DNA from 2 places in the Paenibacillus sp. FSL W8-0439 genome. Region 2 is predicted to be linked to the other one. Evidence: predicted binding sites of a transcription regulator. Region 2 holds the regulator's gene; the other holds the start of a gene.
What was found. Region 2 encodes Rex, which represses fermentation and respiration genes when NADH is low (regulators of the CRP and FNR family bind a similar motif). Its sites were predicted from a motif close to TTGTGAAATATTTCACAA; they were not measured.
Positions count from the first base shown of each region.

Region 1 (6,642 bases), 860 kb from region 2:
ACCGACAAGCAATCTGGTGAACCGATCCAAAAAGCGAAAGTATTGGTGCTGGAGGATGCACGTATTGCTCCTGTAGAGACGAATGAGGCTGGAGAATTTACGCTGGACGTGCTGGAAGGAACATACACATTGTCCATCGCAGCCGAAAATTACTATAGTGACAGTATTTCCGTTACGGCTCCTCCAAACGGCAGTGTAGAAGCGAATGTCACGTTGAAGCCTTTCATCGGTTTTCAAGGAGGCATCGCCTATGATGACGGTACAGGAGAAAATGCCAGAGCCTTTAACGCGGCAGGCAATTCATGGGCAGTGAGAATGACACCTGAGTCGGAAGTGGCACAGGTGACAGGAGCATCACTGTTGTTCTGGAACTCTGCTTTCCCGAATCCGGGAGGAACAGCATTCCAATATTCTGTCTATGACGCCTCCGGTGCAGCAGGAGCACCTGGACGTCTATTGGCTGGTCCATTCGACGGAACAGCTGTACGGGATGAGACACAATGGACGACGGTACAGCTTCCAGAGCCGGTGACGGTTCAAGGCGATTTCTATATTGTATATACACAGTCTGCGGTAGGCACACAGTCGCCGGGCCTTGCTACAGATGAAAACAGCCCCAATGCGCTTCGTAGCTGGCAAGGTGTAAGCGGCACATGGAGCCAATCCCCTGAAGAGGAAGGGAACTACATGATCCGGGCGATCGTCAGATATCCGGTCAACGCTCCAACGATTACAACTCCTACGAAGGCAACGTATACGCAGGAGGATACGATTACCGTAACAGGAACTTCTCCGGCAGAAGGGGCTGATATTCAGCTCTTTAACGGCAAAGAGTTGGCTGGCACAACGAAAGTGAAGGATCGTCAATTCAGTTTGGCGGTCGATCTTCAGCCAGGTGCTAATCCGCTAAGTGTTCAAGCAGCGGTATACGGCAAAGTAACGGATCGTTCCGAGCCGGTGGTTGTAACGCTCGATCAGACTAAACCGGGTCTGATCCTGACTTCGCCTGGTGAGGGAGCACGTACGAACGCAGGTGTGGTCAGTGTAACCGGTACGGTGTATGACGAGTTCCTTAGTGAATTGACGATTAACGGCGAGCCTGCTGAATTCGGAAGCGACGGCAGCTTTAACAAACGTTTGCTTATCAACGAAGGTGAAAACCAAATTACGGTAACGGCCAAAGATCTTGCCGAAAACGAAACGAGTGTTACACGCTCGGTGTATGTCGATACAGCGCTGCCGAAACTTGAAAATATTAGTCCTGCTGAGGATGTACGTATCACTCCAGGGCAGCCGGTACGGGTATCTTTTGACAGTGCATCTGGTTTGGAGGCATCCTTCCATGTGGAGTTGCCCTTTAACCTGTCCACTTTGGCCCGTAATGAAATTCCATTAAATGAAACTTCATCAGGTCACTATGAAGGTATTTATCTCACTTCATCTTCTCTGAACCTGGAAGGCGGAGTCATCGTGATCCGGGTAAGGGATGCAGCGGGGAATGAAGTGGAAACGGAGGCGCCGGGAAGATTGTATGTAACCCATGGTGGAGGAGAGGGTCCTGGTCCGAATCCACCTACATCGAATGAAAAGCCGGTAGCTATTATCCAGGCGAATGACTCAGCCAAGAAGAACAAAAATGTACAATTTAACGCCAAAGCCTCCCGTGATGCAGATGGTGAGATCGTCAGCTACAGTTGGAATTTTGGCGATGGCGATACGGCGGTTGGTTCGAAAGTGAAGCATAAATTCACCACAGCCGGAACGTATACCGTGGAGCTAACAGTGACGGATAATGACGGCGCAAACGGTAAGGCAGTGCACACCATCACGATCCGTTAACAGCAAGTAAGAGCAGGGGATAGAAGATTTTTTAGAATGCAATGCAGGCCCACAGCAAGCCACTGTTAATAGAGGCTGCTGTGGGCCTTTTTTAATTTGTCCAACAGTTCAGGAAGCGATACAATGAATAGTACTCTATAAAGTGAATCGTTTCACAATAATATTTTTTAGCAGGAGAGGATCATATGATTCATTTGGAAAAAGAAAGCGGACGTATCCGTCTTGTACTCGATGCCTATTTTATGGGAGAAGATATCGTTGTGCTCATATCAGGCGGTGATCAGCCTCACTTGGGGACGATTACAGCAGGGGCTAGGCTTGAGCCGATTCAAACCGTGCAATTGCAAAACCACAAGGAATTTTATATTACTGAAGAAATTGCAGTTCGCTTGCGTAAAGAGTTTGCGGGTAACTTCGCCATTTGCTGCGGGACGCATTTGGATCATGCAACCAAGGACGAAATCCGAATGTTGACAGACATGGCTATACAAATGGGAAAAGAGCTCATTGAAGAACTTAAGCAAGTACGCTTGTAGGGACCTTTTTAAGTGAACTCCTGAAAGAGTAGATTGCGATAGGGATATTTACTAAAGGGATACTTAAAGAGCAATGCAAATCCATTATCCTCAATGTCTACAGATTTTAGCGCAGAGGATGGAATTAAACTACGGATCATTACTTGAACTGCACGCTGGTCTTGCCTGTTGATCGCTTTGGCTAAGGCAGAAGCAAAGCATTCATTGCGTGCCAATTCGCGATACAGCGGAAAAACGGCTTTGGCAATGGCGCGATGAACCTTCGGTTCAAATGTAAACTGCACCATCCCGGGTGGAATCGTCGTACCGTTCGTATAATAAAGCATTGGTGGCTGAGCTAAAAAGGAAACAAAGTAGCCGATCCCATTCGTGCCTAAGCCTTGCTTGGCGGCAAATGGCGCTACTGAGCAGAGAAGGGATTTCATCCGATCCAAATTACCCTGAACGACAGCTCGTGACCATTGGACGGCAAAAGCACGTCGGGTTGCAATAGCTTTGTAAAATGGCAGCATGGCGGCGGATATTTTCCGAAGTGTCTCTGCATGTAAACGTTGGTGAGGCGAGCCCTTTCTGCGGGATGTTCCACGATATAACATAGCTCCGTCCTCCTTGGCAGGATGCTCTCATGGAGCGCAATTTATCTGTAATAGGTACAATACTGTATGCCCGGTTATCTCAAAAAGTGCTAAGATGCTATGCTGCTACTTTTCAACGTTCTAATTTAAAAAATTGAAATAAGTACTGTCCTGATTTGTAAGATTGTGGTACCCTAGAACTTATATATTGTTATTATAATTATTGGAGTTGAATTAAACAGATGAGTGACTTGTACAAGGAGCCTCGATCTTCCGATCCCTTTCAGGAGCCGAACGATTATAACGCCCCATTTAACCAGCCCCCAGTAGTTCCACCTACAAATAGTAAAGCTGTTGCGTCGATGGTGCTCGGGATTTTATCTGTTGTCATTCCCTATCTTGGGTTGATCATCGGAATTGTAGGTATTATTTTGTCCAGTCTTTCCCTGAAGGAAATTAATCGTCATGGTGAGCAAGGCAGAGGCATGGCTATTGCTGGACTGGTATGTAGTATTATCGGCACACTAATTTATGCATTGATTATCATTTTCTTGGTTATTGTTTTTGTTGTGGCGGCTTCCAGTGGCGACTCGGATATTTTTTCAGACATTTAATGAATTAAAGAATGCTTGAGTCAGACTAACCATTCACGATTTGCCTATTGGATGCTATGATAGAGGGAGTCCAATCAAGGAGAGTGAAGCTGTATGGCACGTACTCAAACACAAAAAGCGTTAAGCAAGGCGAAACGCGCCGGGATCTATTGCGCGGCACAGAGCCGCAAAACGAATGATCATTATGGCGAGATTTCACAGCACACGCGAATGAAGCCGACCAAGCAGGAACAATTACAAAAGGTCAAGCACAAGAAGCGACTCGTTCAGGGTGACGCTTCTTTTTTTGTCTTAAGCGAAGTCGAAAAACTTCAAGGAAGTGAATGTATAGGAGCGGGTAGTATTTTCTATAATATAGCTCAAAAAGAACTTGATAATAATTATCATTCTTGTTAGAATCATAAGAAAGAAGGAACCCTGGCAGGGGCTCCTTCATGATAAAGCTATGGTTTGGCTTGAAAACTAAGGTCTACTTTGCTTCAAAGGTTTTGCAGTCTGTTTCTTCGGACGTGTGAGTGTTTGCAGGCTTGTTGCTTACAATATAAATGGAGCTTGCGCTACATTTATTATCCTGAGCCCAGTACGTGCATGAGTTGACTTCGCACAGAACGTCTTTTGCCATATTGTTCACCTCCTTATAGGAATGTGATGGGCTGAGCAAATACAATCACAGTCAGTCAAGGTAGGACTTGTCCAGCTGTGTGTACCCTCTTGGTAAGAAGAGGGATTTTGCTATGCCTACTTGTACAATATCAAAACAATTTTAAAATTGCAATGTTTGCGCCATGTTGTAGATCAAAACAGACCCAAGTGTTCCTTTTAATTAAAAAACAAAAGCTGTCCCTATGCAGAACGAAATGTTCTTCTGCCGGAGACAGCTTTTTTATGTTTTTCTAAACGAATGGCGGCACTAAAAGGCTTAGCGCACGTTAGGAATATTTACGATGGGATCAATATCAGCATCATAGTCTACACCTTCGAATTCAAAGCCGAACAGCTGGAAAAATTCGCGACGATATCCTTCAAGATCGGATAATTCATAGATATTTTGGGTCGTCAGTTCCTCCCATATGTTCGCAACTTCTGCCTGCACATCTTCGCGCAATTCCCAATCATCAATGCGAATGCGACCCTCTTCATCTACAGTAGTTTCTGGGGCGTACAGACGCTCGGCAAATAGGCGGTAGCTCTGTTTTATGCACCCCTCATGCAGCCCTTTCTCCTTCATCACCTTATACAAAGCGGAAATATACAGAGGAACGACAGGGATGGCCGAGCTGGATTGGGTAACGAGTCCTTTGGTGACTGCGACGAAGGCGCGTCCACCTGTGGTTTTCAGCTGGTCGTTCAGTTGGCGTGCTGTCGCCTCCAGATGATCTTTTGCGCTTCCGATACTGCCTTCTCTGTAGATGGCTTGGGTAATATCTGAACCGATATACGAAAAAGAGAAGGTAGTGGCGTTATCAGCGAGTACACCGCCTGCACGCAAAGCGTCAATCCACAATTTCCAATCCTCACCACCCATAACCTCTACAGTGCCCTGTACTTCTTCTTCTGTAGCCGGTTCGAGCGTCACGCTGCTGACTTCACCGGTGTGAAAGTTAACGGTCTTATTCGTATAGGGCTTACCAATAGGTTTGAGCACGGAATTAGACGTTTCGCCTGTGCGGGGATGGGTACGGCGACCTGAAGCAACACTGTAAACCACCAGATCGACTTGTCCCAGTTCTTCACGAATGGCTTCCACCGTTTTGGCTTTGACTTCATCCGAGAAGGCGTCTCCTGTCACGCTTAAAGATTTAAGCCCAGCTTCCTGAGCGGCTTTTTCAAATGCAGCAGAATTGTACCAGCCTGCTGATGCTGTGCGTGTAGCCGTAGCATTGCTAGGACGATATACACCAATTGTATTGGCACGCGCACCGAAAGCGGCCGTAATTCGAGAAGCCAACCCATATCCGGCAGATGCCCCGATCACAAGCACATTACGAGGTCCGTGGATAGCAGGACGGGCTTGTACATAGTCAATTTGCTCCTGAACATGTTGGGCACAGCCCACCGGATGAGCAGTGGTGCAGATAAAGCCACGTGTTCTTGGTTTGATAATCATGTTATTGTAATTCCTCTCTTCTTGTAGCAATCTTCACCCTTACTATTTTAACTTTTAACAATTTTTTTTCAAACGTGGATTTCAGTAAGTATCCTTTTTACCCAAAAGTGAATCCCTGTACAGGGTGGCAAGTGCCTAAGAGTCTGCATATGATGCTGTAACGATAAACATGAGAAGGGAGAGAGCTGCTTGAAGAACAAGAGCCGCAAAACCAACAGAAACAAAAAGCCGCTCTATCGTGTAATTGACCCGGATATGAATGAGTTAAGTATGATACAACGCTCAAAGCCACTGCCTGCGGAGAGGGAGACAGAAGCAAGACTTCATCAAGTTGCTTCTCCGCCTCCCCCAACTACAGAGGAGTCGGAGCTACAGACAGTTGTCGAGCCTGAAGTCGAGGCTCTGCAAGAGAAAGAGATTGAGGTTGCAGATGTAGAGGAGACTCCAGCTTTGATGGAAGAACCTCCACTGCCAGAGCTAGAACTAGATCCAGAACCGGAGCCGGAACCTGAACCTGAACCTGAACCAGAGCCAGAACCAGAACCAGATCCAATTGATGTGGAAGAAATTTTGAACAATAAGAAGGCTCCACATGTAAACAATGCTTTCATCTATACAGACGATTTGAGTGATCTCGCTGTGACGGGTGAGAAGATCGCTCCCGCTTCCATAGATTCCAGCAAGCTGAAACAAGAGAGTATTCAAACGGAATCTTTAGCAGATTATGCTGTTCATACCATTAAAATAGCTGACGGTGCTGTGACTGCTTCGAAGATTGCTCCCGACTCCATTACGGTCGAGCATCTGTCGGACGCATCAGTGGCAGGCAGTAAATTGCAGGATCGCTCTATTAGTGGTGAAAAACTTCGGGATGGCAGCATCACTCCAGAAAAGCTGGCGGATAAAATTATTAGCGGCGATCATATTGCCAATGGCTCGATTGAGAGTCGTCACTTCAAGCAATGGATCGT
Region 1 covers NZ_JBBPAK010000001.1:4,212,590-4,219,231, reverse strand. Annotated here, with positions in the region: gene MKX36_RS18095 (S8 family serine peptidase) at 1-1,839, shown strand, start outside; gene lpdD (prenylated flavin chaperone LpdD) at 2,025-2,375, shown strand; gene MKX36_RS18085 (hypothetical protein) at 2,384-2,971, opposite strand; gene MKX36_RS18080 (DUF4190 domain-containing protein) at 3,193-3,564, shown strand; gene MKX36_RS18075 (hypothetical protein) at 3,658-3,960, shown strand; gene MKX36_RS18070 (DUF1540 domain-containing protein) at 4,034-4,186, opposite strand; gene fabV (enoyl-ACP reductase FabV) at 4,484-5,671, opposite strand; gene MKX36_RS18060 (WIAG-tail domain) at 5,861-6,642, shown strand, end outside.
Region 1: a site for Rex is predicted at 1,980-1,997, ahead of lpdD (prenylated flavin chaperone LpdD). Genes of this name have one in related genera too.

Region 2 (6,642 bases):
TCTGCTCAACTGTAGATGAAATTTGAGTATACTTTTTATTTTCCATCGCTTCGGCTACAGGAAACATAGCCTCAGACCACCATTGATTCAGTGCTGAATTGGAACGATCTGCGATATCCAGCTTAATGGTGCGGCTGCCAATGATGGATTGCCCTTTTTGCTTAACCACATCGACTAATCCGGCCACATCCGCCTGCGGTTTGAGATCTAGTTTCAATACCACCTGATCCTGTTTAATATCTATTTGAGCGCTTGTCACGCCTGGATATTGAGATACCAGTTTTTCCAGAGGACTTTGCATTGTAACCTGACGGTAAATGAACCATCCTCCAAACATTAACAAGGCTGCCAAAACGGCCGCCACAACAATAGGAACTGCACGCAATTTCAAACAACATCCTCCTCTCAAAATGTAAAACCCAGAAGAAACGGGACGAATGTCAACAAACAACCAAATTGCATGATCTTATAATGATCAGCAACTCATTTATCTATCATTTTTGTCTATCACTTATAAAATATAGTATATCATAACGTAAATCTAATATCGAAGGCAATGTGTGGAGGAGTTGTGATAAGGCAAAAAGATGCTTCTGGCTTTTAGTCCAGCTTTGCGGAGCATTAAGTAAAAAGACGCAAATACGAATTAAATCGTATTTGCGTCTTTTTCTAATACTTTCAATCATTCCAAGCTATATAGACTGAGTATAAAAGTTATTTGGAGTGGCCCCATAGCTGTCAGCCAGCGGAGTGGAACACTTGAATCTGCAGAAGCGAAGCGATCGTAAGATCAAATGGACTACGCAGCGCTCCTAACGCTTTTGGGTACTCCCAAGCCACCAATCCACACTCTTAACATGGTGCTAGTAATTAGGCAAAGTATACTTTATCCCCGTCGATGCTCCATCTGAGAAACGGTAAAAGGTATAGTTGTGATGGCTTTCATCATCGTAAAACAGTTGCCATACATATTCGCCATTGAACACACTCGGTTGGAGCCTTACAATTTTTGCATTTGGAAGTTGCTGCTGAATTATTGCTGTCATTTTTTGCTCGTCGACTCCGTTTTTCATCAGCTCGGTATGAACACCACTTGGATCTGCGGCAGGTATGTTAGGTTGCCCCTCCATTTTTTGAAAAGGAACCCACACCATTATATTTTCATTCTGTGCGTTTTTTCCTTGAACTACCCAATATATCTGATCCCACACAGACTTCCAAGTCTGAGTCGTGCTAACCAGACCACCTGATTGCTTGGCCTTCATGATAGCGGCATTTTTCTCAGCCACCTGGTCTTGAGTAACATACGAATAATACCAGAAAATGCTGACCAGGATCAGTATTACGGCCAAAATGGCGACCGCTATCCATTTCTTCTTATTTTTCAAACCTGTGCTTCCTCTCTAAGGGGATGTGACACCTAAATTAGCGCGACAGCAGCCCTTCAAAGGCGGCTTGTGCCTCATGTTTGATACGTTCCTCGTCCATCGTCAGGCATTCGCCATTTTTCACAACCTGACGGCCGTCTACCCACACATGAGCCACGTCTTTGGCACTTGCAGAGTATACGGCATGAGAAATAAGATCTGTACGCGGCAAGAAATGGGCCTGATTCAGATCTAGCGCGATAAAGTCAGCCTTATTGCCTGCTGCCAGCGCTCCTACCTCTTTTAAACCAATCGACTTTGCACCGTACTCTGTTGCCAGACGTAGTGCTTCATTTGCAGGAACTGCCGTTGGGTCGCCAGATACTCCCTTGTGAATGAGTGCTGCCAGACGCATTTCCTCGAACATATCCAGGTTATTATTGCTGGCAGGACCATCTGTTCCGAGTGAAACAGTAACTCCTGCACGCAGCAATTCAGGCACTCTAGCTACACCACTTGCCAGCTTCAAGTTGCTGCCTGGATTATGCGATACCGCCACACCTCGTTCCGCTAACAAAGCTATTTCTTCGTCGTTCAAGTGAACGCCGTGGGCAACAAGTGAAGGACGGGAGAAAAAGCCAAGCTTATCTAAGTGTGCAACTGGACGCAAGCCGTAGTCGCGTACGTTTTGTTCAACTTCGGCGATCGTCTCGGACATGTGCGTATGCAACGGTAAATCGAGATCATGTGCTGCTTGAACAAATTTCTCAATAAACGCAGGCGGGCATGTGTATGGGGCATGAGGAGACATCATTGTTGTGATACGTCCGTCTGCTTTTCCATGCCAGTTACGCGCAAAAGTCACGGCCTCAGCTAGCTTGATCCGCTGTTCTTCTTCTGAACAGAGTCCAATGGCTCCACGCATCAAGCTTGCACGAATGCCCGACTCTTCAGCTACACGAGCCACCTCATCCATATGATCGTACATATCCAGGAAAGTCGTGGTTCCACCTTTCAGCATTTCCAGCACTGACAAAGAAGTTCCCCAGTACACATCCGTAGATGTAAACTTGGCTTCCATAGGCCACATTTTTTCCTGAAGCCACACTTGAAGTGCCAAATCATCTCCATACCCTCGCAGCAGAGACATCGCCGCATGACCATGAGTATTGATCAGACCAGGTAAAAACAATAACCCCTTGCCGTCGATTGCTTCTGTCTCTTCCTCACCCGCAGGCAAAGTCTCGCCAATGTAAGTAATACGGCTATCCTCCACAATCATAAAACCATGGATTACCCCAGCCTCGGGTCCATTCACGGCAAAAGAACCGTTTTTAATCATCCATTTATTCACTGTCATATTGTACTTCTTCCTTTCCGTCCTCCAGATAATAAGCGAGGCTAAGCAAATCAGTTGTAAAGTCTGTGGCATGTATCCGAATGTTAGCTGGTGCCTTGAGAATGATAGGTGCAAAGTTTAAAATCGCTCCAATTCCACTCTCAATCAGCCTATCAGCTACGTGCTGTGCCTCAAAATCAGGTACAGTAATAATCCCGATTCGTATATTTTTTTCTTTCACAGTCGCTTCCAGTTCATCCATCGGCTGTACGACCAAAGTATTGATTCTGGTCCCAACCTTATCCGGGAACGCATCAAAAACCGCCACAATCTTCATATTGTCTTTTAAATAAGCATTATAGTTCGATAGGGCTTGACCCAGATTACCCGCTCCGACCAATACTACATTAATTTGCTGGTCGATTTTCAGGATATGGCGTATTTTCTCAATTAGATAAGAAACATCGTAACCGATGCCCTTCCGACCAAAATCGCCAAAATAGGCAAGATCTTTACGAATTTGGGCCGGATTCAAATCTAACCTCTGTCCCAGCTCTTGAGAAGAGACCGTAGCCACCTCCCGTTTGTGCAGTGCATTCAGATAACGTAAATATACGGGTAATCTCCGTACGACAGCCTCTGAAATTTTATCTGATTTCATACTTGCTCCCCCTAATTGTAACGGACTTTAAGTGTCCGTCCGTTGTGCCTCAGTCTCCGGGGCGGATTGGAGCCATTCGGCGATGCGGGGCACCATTTGCTCCGATGGCATATGCTCCATTTTTGGTCCCGGTAACGAGTACAAAAAGTGCTTTCCATAATAGGATTCGATCACACGCGTATCGTAAACGATGACGACTCCGTGGTCGCTCGCTGTACGTACCAATCGCCCAAATCCCTGTTTGAAGCGAATAACTGCTTGTGGTACAGACAGCTTCATAAATGGATTCTTCTTCTGCTGCTGGAGCAACTCGCTTTTGGCCTCCAGTAACGGGTGGTTGGGCGGTTGAAACGGCAAGCGAACGATAGCCAGACAAGTCAAAGCTTTCCCTGGAATATCGACGCCTTCCCAGAAGCTACTGGTTCCCAGCAATACAGAAGCTTTCGCTTCCTGAAAACGGCGGGTTAGCTTGCTGCGACTCCCACTGTCCACACCTTGTCCTAACACGGTAATATCGCTGGACGCTAACGCCTCTTTGAGCGGCTCATACACTTGCCGGAGCATCCGATAGGAAGTAAACAGAACGAGCATTCTCCCCCGCGTCGCCTGGGCAGTCGCTCCTAGAGAGCTAACGAGCATCTCTACAAAATGTGCATCTCCTACACTGCCCTTCACACTCGGAAAATCTCGCGGAATGACCAGCAACACCTGATCCCTGTAATTAAAGGGTGATGGGAGCTGTGACGTCATTAATCGTCCTTGATCTGCTGCCTCCTGCAAGCCGAGTTGATCGGTCATGTACTGAAACGATTTATCTACCGATAAAGTAGCAGATGTCAGAATAATACTTCTTTTTTTGTCAAAAAACATTTCTTTCAACTGGCGGCTCACATCGACGGGCACCGCATAAAATTGCAATGATTTACTACGGAATTGTCCACTCGCTTCAAGCCAATATACGGTTGTTTCATCATCGAGTCGTATAAAGAAGCGCAAATTTTCCCTAATCCCCGCCAAATCCTTAAGCAGACCCGTGATATCTGTAATGAGACTATCCGCCGCATAATCGTCATGTTCTTCCTTGACATCCAGCATCAGCTTGTCGCCCTTGCGCAAAATTTCGCTCAATGTTACATAAAGCTGATTTTCCAATGCCGCCGCCTGATCCCACTTTGCAGGCTTGGCTGACGGTTTGAGACGCGAAGAAAATTGCCCCGTTTCACCTGGTGTGGCATCAGTTCGCTCTGGTAACATGCCAAACAGCTTATCGCTTAGTAGGTCCCAAGTTTCCTTAACCTCTAACACAAGTGGGTACAACTGATCAATGACCGAGGCCCATTCCGTCGACTTCTCATGCCCCGACTTTGCCAACTGCTGACGTAACGAAGGCAATTGCCCATTCTTGCTGTCCTTGAACAATCGAGTCAGCGTATGCACGAGTGTGAAATATTTCATATGCATGCCCAGGTGCTTACCAGCTACTTCCTCTAGATGATGTGCCTCATCAATCACCAAGTGTTCATAGCTAGGCAGCAGCTGATGACTTGCTTTGACGTCGGTGAACAGCTTGGAGTGATTCGTTATAACCACATCCGCTGTTCCAGCTTCATGACGTGCACGATGATAGTAGCATTTGCGGAACCATGGACAAGAACGACCAAGACAGGACTCGGAATCACTAGCTACCGTTTCCCAAAAATCCCCTCCACGGTTGCTCAGGTTTAGTTCCTCATCATCACCGGTTTCTGTCAGAGTCAGCCAGACAATCATTTGAGCCGCTGTAATCAAGTCTTCCTTTGGTGTCGCGAAGTCTCTTCTGTTTATTTTATGTTCAAACTTACGCAGACACAAATAATGCCCCCGTCCCTTAAAGATGGCAGCCCGGAACGGGAACGGAATCACTTTGGTCAGCATCGGAATATCACGCTCTCGCAATTGCTCCTGCAGATTAATGGTATGCGTGCTTACGGTGACCCTCTGCCCATATTTTACACTGTGATACAGTGACGGAAGCAAATAGCCCAGGGACTTCCCTGTTCCTGTACCCGCCTCAATCAACAAATGCTTATCTTGACTCAGGGCTTGATTTACACCCTCAATCATTTGTATCTGCGCCTCGCGCTCCTCATATTGGCTCAAGGATGAACGCAAATTGTCCCGTACATCATCCATATACTGCTCAAAGGAAACGCCTGACAGTGGATTCGGATCATCTTCTCTGCGTGGAGCAGCCAGTTCAGTCCAATCTTCCACTTTAAGCGCAAGCTGACGAAAAAACTGATGTTTCTCCAAATCCTGAATAGGATCTAGCTCTTTCTCTTCTCGTATGCCGTCAAGAAACCAACCCAGGTCGCTGTCTTCCTCTGCGAACAAATCGCTAAGCCGCTGTATCGTTATCAGAGGCAGTGCTTGAAGCTCGCCCAGACACTTTAAAAACACCTCAGCCGTAGCCAACGCGTCGCTGTCTGCTTGATGAGGGCGGTCATGCGCCAGCCCAAACTCTGAGGAAACAAAACCTAGCTGATAAGAAGATAATGATGGAAACATAATTTTCAGAAAATCCATCGTATCCAAAATTCTACCGCTAAAGGGTAAATATCCACACCGGTCCAAAGCGCTTTGCAAAAAATTAAAATCAAACGCCACGTTATGACCGACGAGTACGACATCGTCCAGCATAGGCACGAGCTCCATCATCATTTCTTCGAGTGCAGGTGCATCCTTGACGTCATCGTCTGTAATTCCGGTCAATCCGGTGATAAAAGGTGGAATAGATCTGCCAGGGTTTACATAAGAGCCGTAAACACGGGAAATGCTGTTATCATGATCTATAATTGCAAGTCCGACTTGAATGATGTCATCCGCGGACTGGGTGCCTGTCGTTTCAAAATCCAATACCGCAAATTTCATTCGAGCTTAATCCTTTCTTATGACACATACAATAATAATAACTCTGTATAATAGCATAGCAGAAGATTGCCTGTTTGGAAATTAAGACAGCCAAAAAAGACGATGCACACGCCGCCTAAGAGAGGTGGGCATGCATCGTCTTACTCGGTGTCTGACAACTACATCCAGGTCAACATGGAGCTGTCGTAGCGAAGCTTTTCGACACCGGACAAACAGGCTTGCATATTGTGCAGTGGCTCGGGCAACGTTGGATCGAACTGATGCGCGAGAGCAAAATATTTTTGCGCCTCTTTTACGTCAGCCTGCTTTGCCATCAAACAACCCAGCGCATTATAGATGACCGCTTTTAGCCCTGGCTGTTCAGT
Region 2 covers NZ_JBBPAK010000001.1:3,355,630-3,362,271, forward strand. Annotated here, with positions in the region: gene MKX36_RS14330 (hypothetical protein) at 1-391, opposite strand, end outside; gene MKX36_RS14335 (cell wall elongation regulator TseB-like domain-containing protein) at 864-1,388, opposite strand; gene MKX36_RS14340 (amidohydrolase) at 1,426-2,727, opposite strand; gene MKX36_RS14345 (redox-sensing transcriptional repressor Rex) at 2,714-3,367, opposite strand; gene dinG (ATP-dependent DNA helicase DinG) at 3,395-6,277, opposite strand; gene MKX36_RS14355 (tetratricopeptide repeat protein) at 6,436-6,642, opposite strand, start outside.